Regions from separate parts of the Vibrio metoecus genome, predicted to be linked through region 2. Evidence: riboswitches for the same ligand, from Rfam matches in the RefSeq annotation. Region 2 holds a riboswitch; the other holds the start of a gene.

Region 1 (7,816 bases), on a different replicon from region 2:
CAGCTACTTTGTTCCGCCTCCTTATATGAAGAAGTGTATGCATGGCGACAAAGTCGTGGCTTTCATCCGCACCGAGAATGAACGTGAAGTTGCAGAGCCTTCTGAGCTTATCGAACAATCACTGACTCGTTTCATTGGCCGCGTAAAGCTATTTAAAGGCAAACTGAACGTTGCGCCCGATCATCCACAACTGAAAAAGCTGTCGCTGAAGGCAAAAACTAAGAAAGGCCTCAACGAAGCTGACTTCCAAGAAGGTGACTGGGTGGTCGCTCATCTTGTCCGCCACCCTCTTAAAGGTGACGACGGCTTCTTCGCGCAAATCTCACACAAAATCACCGATGCTAATGACAAAATTGCCCCTTGGTGGGTGACATTAGCGGAAAACGATCTGCCTAACAGCGAGCCAGCGGGTATTGACGAGTGGCAACTGAAAGATGATGCAGACTTGGTTCGTGAAGATCTGACCGCACTGCCTTTTGTGACCATCGATGGTGAATCAACCAAAGATATGGATGATGCGCTTTACGCACAACAATTACCTAACGGTGATTTTGCGCTGACTATCGCGATTGCCGATCCAACCGCTTACATCACGCCAGAAGATGAGATGGATAAAGTGGCACGCGAGCGTGGCTTTACCATTTATTTGCCAGGTCGCAACATTCCAATGTTGCCGCGTGATCTGGCTGATGAGCTTTGCTCACTGATGGAAAACCAAGTTCGCCCAGCGCTGTGCTGTTCGGTGACCATTAGTAAAGATGGCGTGATTGGCGATGATATTCGCTTCTTCTCAGCCAACATCAAATCACATGCACGTCTGGTTTACGACCATGTTTCTGACTGGTTGGAAACTGGCAGCTCGGAGCAATGGCAACCAAGCGAAGAAATCGCCCAAGTGGTGCGTGATCTGTATGCCTTCTCACAAGCACGTGCTAACTGGCGTGAAACCCATGCCGTGGTGTTCCCAGATCGTCCAGACTACCGCTTCGAACTGAGTGCCGATAACGATGTGGTGGCGATCCATGCGGACATGCGCCGCACTGCTAACCGTTTGGTCGAAGAATCGATGATCACTGCGAACATCTGTGCGGGTAAAACGTTGCAAGCGACGTTCGGTTTAGGTGTTTTCAATACCCATGCTGGTTTCAAAGCCGAGAAAATGGCCGATGTGGTGGAGCTAATGGCAGCACACGGTGCACCGAATGCCGATGCTGAAACGCTGGCGACGGTGGAAGGCTTTGCCGCTCTGCGCCGCTGGCTAGCCACACAAGAAACTAGCTACCTCGATAACCGTATTCGTAAGTACCAGAGCTACAGTGAGATTGGCAACCAGCCTCTCCCCCACTTCGCGATGGGGCTTGATGTGTACGCGACTTGGACTTCACCGATTCGTAAATACGGCGACATGATTAACCACCGTCTGCTGAAAGCACACATTCTGGGCAAAGCCCCTGTGCAGACGCCGGATGAAACGGTTGGTGAAGAACTTGCGCTGCATCGTAAGCACCACAAAATTACCGAACGCAATGTGGCAGATTGGCTCTATGCGCGCACTCTGGCCGATGAGCCAGCGAAAGAAACTCACTTCCAAGCCGAGATCTTTGACATCAACCGTCCGGGCATGCGTGTTCGCTTACTCGAAAACGGCGCAATGGCCTTTATTCCAGGATCTCTGATCCTCGATAACAAAGAACGTATCGAGTGCAATGGCGAAGACGGTACGGTACTGATTGATAAAGAAGTGGTGTACAAACTCGGTGATGTACTGGAAATCGTTCTTGCTGAAGTGAATCAAGAAAACCGCAGTTTAGTGGGTAAGCCAACGCAAGTATTTGCCGACCTAACCACAGAAGCAAAGCCGAGCATCGAAGATAAGAGCGAACCTCAAGCGTAATCCGTTAAGCTCAGGCTTTCTCCCTCTTACCGAAAAGGCATTCTTAGGAATGCCTTTTTATTTCGCCAACCACACGCTATATCACTGAAACTACACCCAGAAATAGGCTTTCGGGTCTTTTTCTACTTCACGTATCATTGCCGTCAAATCTTCACTACGCGCTAAAAATGGGTAAGGAATCCAAGGTTCATTCGTAGATTGCTCTTCATCATAAGTATAAAGAATCCACTGTTTTGAGGCCTCTTCCCACACAATTTTCGCCACCAAACTTTCATAATCACAATGGCTAGAATCCAGTTTGTAATGGCATAAGATAAATTGCACACCATTTTCTATCGGTTCAAAGCTCGATTTGCCTAGCTCAGCTGGCAGGCTCTGATTGCGGCTCATGCAAAGCAGTTCCGCACGACGCTCGAGTTGTCGCTGTAGAAGGTTGACAATCATGTTTAACCTCACTGTGACTTGATATATCCAGTATGGAGATCTGCACACAGTAATTCTATGATCCCAACATCATTTGAGTATAAGCAATCGCAACAATCTCTATTGATTTCACAAATCCAACACTAATCCTAGGAATGCATTCACATTTTTGTCATACGTTTCAGGCATACTACTTAAGATTTTTTTGACAACATGGGAGCTACTTTATGTTTAGGATGGCACTTGCCGCCGTTTGCGCATTTTTCTTTTCTATCACTGCGATAACACCGTCTGCGCAAGCAAGTGAAATTACCGTTTCGGGTTCCACTTCCGTAGCCAGAATTATGGATGTACTGGCTGAAGAGTATAACAAGACGCACCCAGAAACTTATGTTGCGGTACAAGGCGTAGGCTCCACTGCTGGCATTGCATTACTCAAAAAAGGGGTCGCCGACATTGCAATGACATCCCGTTATATGACGGAAAGTGAAAGCCAAGAGAACCTCAATAGCTTTATGCTGGCTTTTGATGGCATGGCGGTGGTCGTTAACCAAGCCAACCCTATCAGCAATTTAAGCCGTGAACAGTTGTATGGCATCTATAAAGGGCAAATTACTAACTGGAAACAAGTCGGTGGTAATGATCAAAAGATTGCGGTGGTGACTCGTGAGGCTTCATCAGGTACCCGCTACAGCTTTGAAAGCTTAATGGGGTTAACCAAAACGCTTAACAAACGTGAGGTTTCGGATATTGCACCAACCGCATTAGTGGTGAACAGCAACAGCATGATGAAAACCTTGGTCAACCACAATACTCAAGCGTTAGGCTTTATCTCAATTGGCTCGGTAGACAAATCGGTTAAAGCGTTACAGTTTGAGAAAACGGAGGCTACAGCTGACAACATTGCAAAGCACCGTTATCAACTCTCTCGACCTTTCTTAATCCTGCACTACTCGGATAAGGCCGATGAACAAACCAAGCAATTCATTGCGTTTTTACAGTCGGATCAAGCGAAAAAATTGATTGTTGAATACGGCTATATCATGCCAAGCGATGTGGAATAAATCCTAATCGTCGTTTCAACACGTTGGAAAGCAACAAGGAGAGCATTCGCTCTCCTTGTTTTATGTTCTGAATACATTTCATTAAAAATGCAGCTGGATAACCGAAACCACGACACAGCCAGGGCGTCGAACACCTTCAATCTCGACTTTGATTTCACGCTCGATCTCAAGACCTTTCTTGATTGGCGTTACTTTTGATAATGTGCTCACGGCACGAACTCGGTTACCAGCTTTGACTGGATAAGGAAAACGCACTGAATTGAGACCAATATTGACCACCAACTTCGCCGTTGGGAACAGAGACTTCTCTTCGTCAACACTGTCGGTCAAACGAGGCAACAGCGCTAGAGTCAAAAAACCGTGGGCAATTGTTGTTTTGAACGGAGATTCCAGCGCAGCGCGATCAGGATCCGTATGAATCCACTGCATATCTTCAGTGACTGTACCAAATTGATTAATACGCTCTTGATCAACGAGCAACCAGTCCCCCGTATGGATGACTTCTCCCACTTGGGATTGTAGCTGCTCATACAAAGCCTGCGCTTCCGGTTTGAGCACAATCGGTTCTGGGATCGGTGTTTCTTCATTGGCAGGCAGGTGCAGATCTTTCACCCACGCAAACAGCGGGCGACGATTGGTTTTGGTCAAAATATCATCCCAGTACTCACGTACAGACGGAGACATCCACTGTTTAAATTCAGTGTGCTTAACCAAGTTTTCAGCTCGATGCTTTAGAAGATCCGCGACTCTCATCAAAACCTCATTCTTAACCAAGAAGAAATGGAAACGCCCTAATTTTGAAGTACTTCACAGTAAGCTGCAATGACTTTCGGGCGTACATGCGTAATCCGTAAGTCATAAAAATCTATAAAAACAATGAATTATCAATAAAACATTATTTTATTAGCCTTTCAGTCATTAGAGCAAACACACCATTTCTTTATGCGATTTTGTCGAAGCGTTAGCTTTACGCTCACCCTGTCATGGGATAATCCGCACAAGCACAAGCTTTAAACCCAACGTCTGACTGAAAATACCAAGCAAATATTGCGCCGAGTTGTCGTATTCACGGATTTTTAATTGTTGTTACAAGTTATCTATCTGGGCTAGGTAGGCATCGGCGGTCGCTAAAATCGCCTGTTGATCGATGTTCGCCATCTTATCCCATGTTTTATATAGCATCCCAATCCGAGGATTGTTAGCGAGGTGTTCACGATGTTGGAGCATAAAGCGCCAATAGAGTGAATTCAGTGGACAAGCCCCTTCACCGGATTTGAGTTTCACTTGATAAGGGCAAGAAGCGCAGTAGTCACTCATTTTATTGATGTAGGAACCACTGGCGGCATAAGGTTTAGTCGCAATCAATCCCCCATCGGCAAACAGTGCCATTCCCCGCGTATTCGGTAGCTCGACCCATTCAATAGCATCAATGTAGATGCCCAAATACCACGCATCGACTTCATCAGGATCACAGTCGGTGAGCAGGGCAAAGTTTCCTGTTACCATCAATCGCTGAATATGGTGTGCATAGCCAAAGTCCAGTGATTGTGTGATCGCTTGTTGCAGACAGCGCATCTTCGTTTGACCATTCCAGAAGTAACTGGGCAAAGGACGCCGAGCACCAAAATGATTGCGAGTTTTGTAATGAGGCATGTTGCTCCAGTACATACCGCGTACGTACTCTCTCCACCCCAAAATTTGACGTACGAAACCTTCGACTTGTGCTAAAGAAACTTCGCCTTGGGCAGCTCGATAGGTATCAATCGCGGCACCAATTACCTCTTGTGGGGAAAGTAATTTGCAATTCAGTGCAAACGATAGGCGGCTATGATAGAGGCTCCATCGATATGGATGCTGCGCCGTCATTGCATCTTGAAAGCGGCCAAAATTAGGCAAACAGCATTGGCAAAAATGCGCTAAGAGTGACAAGGCTTGCGCGCGATTTATCGGCCATAGTAATGACTCTCCAACGTTGCCAATCGACTTTACGTTATGCCGTTCAAGCCGTGATTTGATGGATAAAATCGGGTTATCAAAACGAAGCGGTGTGGGTAAGTACAGTAAATCTTGGGCTTTCAGCTTGTTGCGGTTATCTGCATCAAAATTCCACTGCCCGCCTTCTGGTTTGTTTGGCGATTCCATCAAATAGCCAAACCGTTTACGCATCCGGCGATAAAAATGTTCCATCAAAACCGATTTTCCGGCAGGAAACTGTTCGGTGATTTCAGAAAATGGTAATAGAAAGTGCTCGGTATCCACACAACCAATGACCACGTTAGGCAAACGTAAACTTGCCAATTGTTCAAGCAAACGATATTCATCAGGTCTTTGGTACTGAAAAGATCGGGCTTGAACTTGAGAACATACCTGACCGATCAGATGCGGCAAATCGGCAAACTCTGCGGTGGCATCCAGATCCAGATACATGACGTGATGCCCCTCTGCCGATAGATAGTCGGCAAATGCTTTCATGGCAGCAAAAAACGCACACTGTTTCTGAATGTGGTGACGCACATACGCCTGCTCCTGATGCAATTCCGCAATCAAGTACAGCACCTCCTCTCGTGGTTCAGTAAACCACGAGTGAGCATGATTGAGCTGATCGCCCAATATTAATCGTACAACCGAGTAACGCATTATGCCCCTTTAGCCGCATTTTTATTCATGTCGGGTATTTGCTTTATCAATAGTCACACTATTTACGAGTGGCAAGCTACTCCGATCACGCGCTCACTATTCTATTTTCGAAATAGGGCCACCCTATCCACCTTGCCAATCAAATCAACACCTGACATTTTGTAGGTAAATTAGTTATTTAACTCTAAAAATTAAGCCTGAGAGCTTCATTCCACAAACGTCTTCTTCACTTAGCCTTATTAACCAAAGTTAGTTAAATTTGCTACCGATCACATTTCGGCAAACCATTTGAAAAAATGGGACGCAAAGCCTCCGGTCTGTCGGTGCGAGAAAAGCTCAACAAACGGTTTTCTCAACCTATGATAGCGGGGTCGCCATAACCATGCTGCATAGTTATGCCTTGCTGAGTGTGATAGGACTCGGAATACCTCTGAGTTCTGTCAGCCAACAAAAAGAGTCTGTGATGAAAAAGCAACCTAAAATTACCGCTATCGCTCTGATCCTTTCTGGTATCAGTGGATTGGCGTACGGACACGGTTATGTGTCAGCAGTGGAAGACGGTATTGTAGAAGGGCGCGTTACGTTATGTAAATTTGCCGCTAATGGTACTGGTGAAAAAAACACTAACTGTGGTGCGATTCAATATGAACCACAAAGCGTTGAAGGCCCAGAGGGTTTTCCGGCTGCAGGCCCACGTGATGGTAAAATTGCCAGCGCTGAAAGTGCACTCGCCGCAGCGCTTGATGAACAAACGGCCGACCGTTGGGTAAAACGCCCAATCCAAGCGGGTCCACAAACCTTTGAGTGGACGTTTACTGCAAACCATGTCACCAGAGACTGGAAATACTACATAACCAAGCCAAACTGGAACCCAAACCAAGCTTTGTCACGCGATTCTTTTGATCTGAATCCATTCTGTGTGGTGGAAGGCAATATGGTGCAACCACCGAAACGTGTTAGCCACGAATGTATTGTGCCAGAACGTGAAGGTTACCAAGTCATCCTCGCGGTATGGGATGTGGGCGATACTGCGGCCTCTTTCTATAACGTGATTGATGTCAAATTTGATGGTCACGGCCCTGTGTTACCCGATTGGAATCAAGCCGGACAAATCATTCCAAGCATGGATCTCAGTATTGGCGATACCGTGTACACACGTGTGTTTGATGCGACAGGTGAAAACCCAGCTTACCGTACCGAGCTGAAAATTGACTCTGAAACGCTAACCCAAGCTAATCAATGGTCTTACGCTTTGGCGACTAAAATTAACCAAACGCAAAAACAGCAACGCGCAGGCCAACTTAATGGCGATCAATTTGTTCCAGTTTACGGCACCAACCCGATTTACCTGAAAGAAGGCAGCGGTTTGAAGCGTGTTGAAATTGGTTACCAAATTGAAGCGCCACAGCCTGAGTATTCACTGACGGTTTCTGGTCTAGCGAAAGAGTATGAAATTGGCGAGCAGCCTGTTCAACTTGACCTGACTCTAGAAGCACAAGGTGAAATGACCGCAGAACTGACGGTTTATAACCACCACCAAAAGCCGCTAGCGAGCTGGACTCAAGCGATGACGGATGGCGAGCTGAAATCAGTAACCTTAGAACTGAGTGAAGCTAAAGCGGGGCACCACATGCTGGTTTCGCGTATCAAAGATCGCGATGGCAATCTGCAAGATCAGCAAACGCTTGATTTTATGCTAGTTGAGCCACAAACCCCGCCAACACCGGGTGAGTATGACTTTGTCTTCCCTAACGGTTTGAAAGAGTATGTTGCTGGCACCAAAGTGCTAGGTTCGGAT
Region 2 (7,816 bases):
CACCGTGTTAGTTCCATGGTGCTTGGTGGTGCGGTAACGCGGCTTAATGCGCGCTCACAACTGTTGGTTAGGCTAGGGCATTTGAGCAAACACCTCATCCCGTATATGTGGCTGTATCGGCTATTTGCTTACATAGTGATGCCGCAGCGCAGCCAAAAAGAGTCACGACATCTCTTTATCCGTGAAGCGCAAAAGCTGTGTCAAAAAGAGTTTAAGCGCTGGTTTACCTTAACGGCTGAAGTTAATCCCATGATGCGCTACTTCCGTGACCGTGAATTACCGATCCCCACTTTATATTTGATGGGTGAGAAGGATTACATGTTTATCCATCCGGTGAAGGAGATGGTTGCACTGCATGCGCAGAGTGAACTGTATGAAATTCCAAATTGTGGGCATGTATGTAATGTCGAGCAGCCTGAGCTGTTTAATCAGCGTTCTATCGAGTTTATCCAGCGCCAAATCCGTTAACACTTTTATTCATTACATTGGGTAAATCCACACTGCCAACAAACGCTAAACTGCCCTTCATGGCTTTCGCCGCATTGTGGGCATAACCAGCGAGATTGTTTCGGCGGATTAAGATACTCAGCGATGATTTGCTCGGCGGCGGTTTTCTGCTGAGGTTTCTTTAACCAAAGTGATGGTGCGCTGCTGGAATCCATCGGGAGCTCGCCACGCAGCGCAAACAGCATCTCTCCACGCAATTCACACGGGATCCCTTGTTGATGCAACAACTGCATCAAGATATGAGCCTCTAATGGATGATTTGCAGTATAAATTTTCATCATGGTTGATGGGGGTTCTAGCCCAAGCTCATTTCATCGGTGATGAAACAGGGCGCCGTTGAAGTTTATTCATGAACCATTTCACCACAACAGGAAATACACCCAACAACACAAAAGAGGCGAGCACTGGTGCAGAAACGATCTGGCTCAAGCTAGAGATTTCGGCTAGTTGAGTGCCGGCATTGAGATAAACTGCTGTGCCAGGCAACATCCCTAATTGGCTGACCCAATAGTAACGCCAAATGGAAATAGGCGTGAGACCCATGACCAAGTTAATCAAAAAGAAGGGGAAAATGGGAATTAAGCGTAGCGAGAGCAAATAAAAGGCTCCATCCCGTTCGACACCTTGGTTAATGGTTAACAGCTTATCGGCAAATTGAGCTTGAACCCAGTCGCGCAATAAAAAGCGGCTGCTGAGGAAAGCAAGAGTTGCCCCAATCGTACTCGCAAATGAGGCTAGCAGAAGGCTGAGCCAAAACCCAAACAGTGCTGCACCCAATAGGGTGACAACAGTGGCGCCTGGGACCGAAAAGGCAGTCAACAGGACATACAACACAAAATAGATAAGCGCAGCTTGTACAAGATGTGCATCAATGTAGTTTGCCAATTCGGCTTGCTTGGCTTTGGCCACATCTAACGTCAGATAATGGCTAAATTGTGTCACCAAGATCGCCGTTATCGCGATCAAAATAAGGGCAATAATGAGCTTTTTGTTCATGAGTGGTACCTAGTCAGCACTTTGATATTGAGGCTTTTGATAGCCATAAGTGGAATATCTTATCCCATTGGTAATGAAGGCAATGCATCAGGACTTGGGTATAAGTATATCGACTCAAAATAAATTCGCCCGATTGGTATGAACTAGGGCTATGAAGTAGAAGACAGGGGAAGCGCCGTATTTCTTTCAAAAAAATAACGCGCCCGTGTGGACGCGTTATCAGATTTTACTCAAAGTATTCATACAAACTTGGCGAGGAAAGACAAACTCAAAACGAGAAATCAAAGGTGTCTTAGTAGTTCGTCACGACGATTTTGTGGGATCACTGACCAATGTTTACCTTCGATTGCCCCCTCTAAAGCCCATAACAGCTCAAGACTAACCTCTGCCGAATGGGTACGTTGAATGGCTTTATACGCTTCAACAGAACCGAAAGAGTGTAGAGACTCAACGCTTTCGATACCGGCTTTTTTGAGCATTCTTTCCGTTGCTAAACGCAAGTTGGGAAGATCTTTCAAACGGTCAGGCTTCGCTTGTGCTTGTGTTTCACGTTCGGTCTTAGCGACCTCAAGCGCAATACGAGCTTCACTTAGGATAGAGGTTGGATTACTCCAACAATCATCAGGTAGAGCGTAGTACTTAGTGACGACGGGGAAACCACGCTTTTTGTAAACATAAGGTTCATAACCTTGCTGCTTGAACTTTTCGATTGTGGCATCGTCTGCACGGATGTGCAGAGTATCGTTAACCACAAGCGCAAACATAGTTTCGTCGACGAAAATACCAAAGCCACCAAACATTGAACGAGATTTCACACGTCCTAGCTGCTCAAAGAGCCGCATTGAATCTTTTAATACTGGTTTATCCATGCTGTTAGTCTCGGAGTATTGTTACATACGCCACCAAATCAGGTCCGAGAAAATTAGCAAAAGCATGCAACTGCCGTGTCAATGATGAGTCAACATAGTGTATGCATTTTTGCCATCGGTAACCCCGCTACCTACCTATGTTCTGGTTTAGGCCGGAGGCTTTGCGTCCCATTCTTTCAAATGGTTTGCCCTGTGCGTGACATTTTTCCTGATAAAAAATAACCAAACTTGGGTCATTCTCACATACTGATATTTCAATTGTGAGAATGAGCCATGTTAATAATACTCGCTCTACATTAGTTTTGTCATATTTATGTGACAAGCTTTCAAATATAGGCTCTGTGAATTGTCAAGAAAGTTAGGATTTTGTCAAGTCTTTCACAGTGTCGCGTTCGACGATCTCAGGATGCATCTCGAAAATTCGGCGCTCGTGTTCTTTATCTTTAATACGCTCTAACAGAATTTCGAACGCATTTTTACCCACACGACGCTTAGGTTGGTGCACTGTGGTCAGTGGTGGAGAGAAGTATTCGGCCAGTTCGATATTATCGTAACCAATCACGGATATTTCTTCAGGAACACGAATCCCTTTTTGTTGCAAACGGCTCATTAGACCTAATGCCATGGTGTCGTTGAAGCAGAATACGGCAGTTGGGCGCTTATCCATAGCAATGATTTTGTCGGCGGCAAGGACTGCGGTATCACACTCAAAATTACCTTCTAGAATCCAATCTTCATTCACGGGTAAGTGCGCTTCAGCCATCGCTCGGCGGAAACCTTGAATACGCTCTTGGCAAGCGGCTTTGACAAAATGACCACTTAAACAGGCAATATCGGTATGTCCACGATCCGTCAGATATTTGGTCGCGAGATAGCCACCTTCCTCTGAGTTATCGATGATTTTATCAGCGTGCGACGTTTCTGGGCCCCAATCCATGATTACTTTTGGAATGTCTTTGTGAGCGTCGAGCATTTCCTGCAGCTCTTGAGTCAGGTCAGAGCACATGACTAAAATGCCATCCACACGTTTTTCGGCCAGCATGCGAATATAATCACGCTGCTTTTCATAGATGCCGCCCGTGTTACACAGAATCAAAGTATAACCTTGACGGTAACAGTAGCTTTCCACACCATCGATCACTTCCGAGAAAAACAGGTTTGTTGATTGAGTCACTAGCATGCCAATGGTGCGTGTAGTGTTGCACTTCAAACTACGTGCGACCGCACTCGGTGCATAGTTGAGTTGCTTAACCGCTTCCATCACTTTCTCTTGGGTGGTTTCTGCCACAAAGCGAGTTTTATTGATAACGTGAGAAACGGTGGTGGTAGACACGCCTGCAAGGCGCGCCACATCTTTAATCGTAGCCATAGAGTGTTCCTGTCGATGACTGCTGATGCCAGCGAATGTTATTGGTTAATTAAATCAGCAGAAGTAAGGCGAGACTGAGCGAATCTTCACACTCTGTGCGGCGAGGAACTACATATACCGTACGTAAAGCGCTTCAATCATCATGCCTAAAGTAATAAAAATACAAAAACCGCCAAGAAACAGCGGTTTACATTTTTATTCGTTTTTATCGTTTGCGGGTGGATTTTAGACTGCAAATGTATCCGCCGCAACGAAATTCATTCATCAAACTTTAAGTTCTTTCACAATTGATTTGTTTATGCCCCTGGCTTTTTGCAATGGTAAAGTTAGGGGCATAAAAATAGACGTGTTGTTATTGAATGCGCTGACCTAGTTCATCGATGTAACGTTGATCTTGCTGTAAAAATGCCAACGTTAACCGAGCTGCCGCCGCGTAAAAACCAAACGCATCAAACTGAGTACAACGTTCAACAAAAAGGGGTAACCAACTCAATAAGTGTTGAGTAATGAAATCAGATTGTGTCTTGAGAGCTGAGTTAACCTCGGAGCCTTCTTTATTCGGGGTATTGCTGATAACAAGATGCGCAAGAAAGTCGAGTTGAATCGCGAGATGATCGGCGGGCTCATTAAGGTTCGGATCCACATTCACGTTATAGTGGCTGAGTAATTCACGCATGAGTTGTGCGGGCTTGCCATTGAGTAATCCTTTGTCTGTGTAGACAGATGCATAGGGTAACGCTGAGTCACGATCGGACTTTAAAAATAGATCGCAAAAATCAGCGGCAAGTTCCAACTGTGCATCTTGGCGATCTTGCAAGCGATTGAGTGCATCGATCAAACTTTTCACTTCCATCGCTAAGCTTTCCTCATCGGCAAGTGCGGTTAAGAAAGTACGGATTTCAACTGAGTGATAATGGGCGATATCTTGTTCAGTCAGTTCTTTAAAAAAGAGACTCGAAAGCCACCAATAAATTTCTGCGCGTTTTTCATTGAGGATATTCAGTTCTTGGATCATGTTTGCTCTCCCAATCGATTGACGCGTAGTCTAAACCATAAAAATGAACAGCAATCATGCAAAATATGACAGTTTGTGAAAAGAAAAGAATACGTTGTTAATCTGTTAAATAAAGCTTGCGTTGTATCAAGGAAAGGTGAGTTTTCTCACGATATTTCTCGAGTTATTAACAAATATGAATAGAATGAGTGAGCGATAAATCCCGTTATTTAAAATGGTGCACTATGAGTTATCACGTACTTGTGGTTGAAGATGACCTCGTCACCCGTAGTAAGTTAAGCGGTTACTTTCAAAATGAAGGTTACCAAGTAACAGAAGCGGAAAGTGGCGCACAAATGAGAGAAGCACTTGAGCTCAATGACATCGATTTAGTCTTGCTGGATATTAATTTGCCTGGTGAAGATGGACTGTTATTGACGCGAGAACTGCGTGGCCAGTCGGAGATTGGCATTATTTTAGTGACAGGACGCACAGACAGTATCGATAAAATTGTTGGCCTTGAAATGGGCGCCGACGATTATGTGACTAAACCCGTCGATTTGCGTGAGCTACAAGTTCGAGTGAAAAACTTGTTGTGGCGTATTTCGTTGGCTCGCCGCGATAAATACAGCGAGAAGGCAGACGATACGTTGGTTTACTTTGGTGAGTGGACATTCGATATACAGCGTCGTGCTTTGAGCCGAAATGGTGAGCCGGTGAAACTCACCAAAGCAGAATACGAGTTGTTAGTTGCACTTTCCTCTTATCCTAATCAAGTGCTGAGTCGTGAGCGTATTTTGAACATGATCAGTCATCGTGTGGATGCGCCAAACGATCGTACTATTGATGTGTTGATTCGACGTATGCGCGCCAAGATGGAAATGGATCCGAAGAACCCGCAAATTTTTGTCACCGTTCACGGTGAAGGGTATATGTTTGCAGGGGATTAAACTGATTTACACTCAATGTGTTTGCATTAGGCTCATCCCAAACATAAAAAACCGGCATATTGCCGGTTTTTTTATGTTTGTAACGACTTAGCGGAGGGGGAACGATTAGGGCGTTGTCGGAGCTTCTTCTACGACAGAGGGCGTTCCTACCTGTACCTGTTCACTGCCATCACCGGCAACAGTATCACGCAGTTTTTGCCACAATAGGCCTAAGGTTTCGTACCAATACTGTTCGGTTTGCTCAAGATAGCGCGATTTAGGAATGTATTTATCCCAAGGCTGAACAATATTGAGATGGCCTAAGTAGTTAGTTGGTGCTGGAATTGGCGTTAAACCTGCCGATTCAAATTCGCGCATCGCGCGCTTCATATGACTTGCTGAGGTGACGAGCACCATACGCTTTTGTTGCACGAAAGCGGCCGCTTGGCGTGCCTCTTCCCAAGTATCCTTGGCGGTTTCCAGCAAAATAATATCCGATTTAGGTACGCCTAACGCCAAAGCGACACGCGCCATCATCCGAGCGTGGCTAACTTCGCTGCCGCCAGCGTAACCGGAGAGGATAAGCTTAGAACCCGGATACATACGACTAATACGAATGCCTTCCGTTAAACGCATAAGTGCGGCACGAGTAAGCTCGGAGGTGGGGGGGATGTCATCATCAACCACATGGCCATTACCGAGCACCATCACGTAGTCAAGAGTACCTTCTACGGGTAAAAATGCCGTGTAAGTACGTTCAAGGGGCATCAACAAACGAGTCGCCACAGGTTGAAAGGAAACCAGAAATAACCCAGTGAGAGAGAATAATACCACTAGGCAGCCAGTTTTACGTTTTGCCGTGAACATGATCAGCATCAGGCCCACGAAACCAATGATCAGCAGTGCTGGCAGAGGCATCAACAGTGAAGAAAAAATTTTTTTCAGCTCAAACATAGAGAAAATAGTCCGAAAAAACAGCACTTGAGTATAAAAAGAGTCGAAGCCTCTTTATTCCTGCCATTCGTATGACAGAATAGCAGGCACGGTTCGTTATCATAACTCAAGCTACTGTGACAGAAGATCGCAATTTCGACGATATTGCCCACAAATTTGCAAAAAATATATACGGTTCTGACAAAGGTGAGATCCGCCAAGTCATTGTTTGGGAAGATTTGGAGCAGCTTCTCAGTCAACTGGACACGCAAAAAGTTCCCTTGCACGTGCTCGATGCGGGTGGCGGCTTGGCGCAAGTATCGCAAAAAATCGCTCGCCTTGGGCATCGAGTGACACTCTGTGATCTTTCTTCGGAAATGTTGCAATTGGCCGAACAGGATATTGCAAACAATGGCCTGCTTAAGCAGTATCGCTTCGTCCACTCACCAGTGCAGACGATTCAAGCACACCTTGATGCGCCCGTGGATTTGGTGCTGTTTCATGCGGTGATGGAATGGTTAGCGGAGCCCAAACCGGCGTTGCAAAATTTGTTGGCGCAAGTTAGACCGGGTGGCATGGTGTCGGTGATGTTTTACAACTATCACGGTTTGGTTTACAAAAACGCCGTGTGTGGCAACATTCCGCACGTGCTAGAAGATATGCCGCACCGTAAAAGGTTTAAATTACAACCGCAGAAAGGCTTGCTCCCCGAAGAGGTCTTCCAATGGATCGAAGAATCGGGTTTTGAGATCTGCGGGAAATCCGGTATTCGTTGTTTCAGTGATTACATCGGAAACATGAAAAACATGGGCGAATACCAGTATGAGGATTTGGTGGCACTGGAGCGCAAATTCTGCCGTCAGGAGCCTTACCTCTCATTGGGCCGATACATTCACGTATGGGCTAAGAAAAAACAATAACAGGAAACACAATGAGTGAGTTTACTCAGGATACTGTGCAAAAGCCCATCGACGAACTCGTCACTTGGGTAAAACAGTATGACTTCTCATTGAATCTGCCTACTGAGCGGCTGGCATTTTTGCTCGCGATTGCTGTGCTCAGTAATGAAAGATTTGATGAAGAGCTCGGAGAAGGGGAACTTCACGATGCATTCGCGATAGTGACGCGCTTGTTTGCAGAATCGGGAGAAGCCTCAGCCTTTCGGGCTAACAATGCGATTAATGATCTGGTCAAGCAGCGCTTATTAAGCCGCTTTACC

The links. Region 2 has a riboswitch for cyclic di-GMP ahead of EPB59_RS04685 (TfoX/Sxy family DNA transformation protein). Riboswitches for the same ligand answer to the same signal wherever they lie in the genome.
Region 1: linked by a shared signal. The riboswitch ahead of gbpA (N-acetylglucosamine-binding protein GbpA) and the one ahead of EPB59_RS04685 (TfoX/Sxy family DNA transformation protein) in region 2 are both predicted to bind cyclic di-GMP.

Annotation. Positions count from the first base shown of each region.
Region 1 is NZ_CP035687.1:374,863-382,678, forward strand. Features, by position in the region: gene rnb (exoribonuclease II) at 1-1,894, shown strand, start outside; gene EPB59_RS15255 (DUF3024 domain-containing protein) at 1,985-2,338, opposite strand; gene EPB59_RS15260 (phosphate ABC transporter substrate-binding protein PstS family protein) at 2,545-3,381, shown strand; gene EPB59_RS15265 (MaoC family dehydratase) at 3,463-4,134, opposite strand; gene EPB59_RS15270 (cryptochrome/photolyase family protein) at 4,468-6,018, opposite strand; cyclic di-GMP riboswitch class I at 6,287-6,397, shown strand; gene gbpA (N-acetylglucosamine-binding protein GbpA) at 6,482-7,816, shown strand, end outside.
Region 2 is NZ_CP035686.1:1,003,549-1,011,364, forward strand. Features, by position in the region: gene EPB59_RS04670 (alpha/beta fold hydrolase) at 1-468, shown strand, start outside; gene EPB59_RS04675 (DUF2007 domain-containing protein) at 474-785, opposite strand; gene EPB59_RS04680 (TVP38/TMEM64 family protein) at 814-1,503, opposite strand; gene EPB59_RS04685 (TfoX/Sxy family DNA transformation protein) at 1,785-2,372, opposite strand; cyclic di-GMP riboswitch class I at 2,487-2,572, opposite strand; gene purR (HTH-type transcriptional repressor PurR) at 2,731-3,741, opposite strand; gene torD (molecular chaperone TorD) at 4,094-4,756, opposite strand; gene torR (two-component system response regulator TorR) at 4,981-5,685, shown strand; gene elyC (envelope biogenesis factor ElyC) at 5,791-6,618, opposite strand; gene cmoM (tRNA uridine 5-oxyacetic acid(34) methyltransferase CmoM) at 6,735-7,517, shown strand; gene mukF (chromosome partition protein MukF) at 7,529-7,816, shown strand, end outside.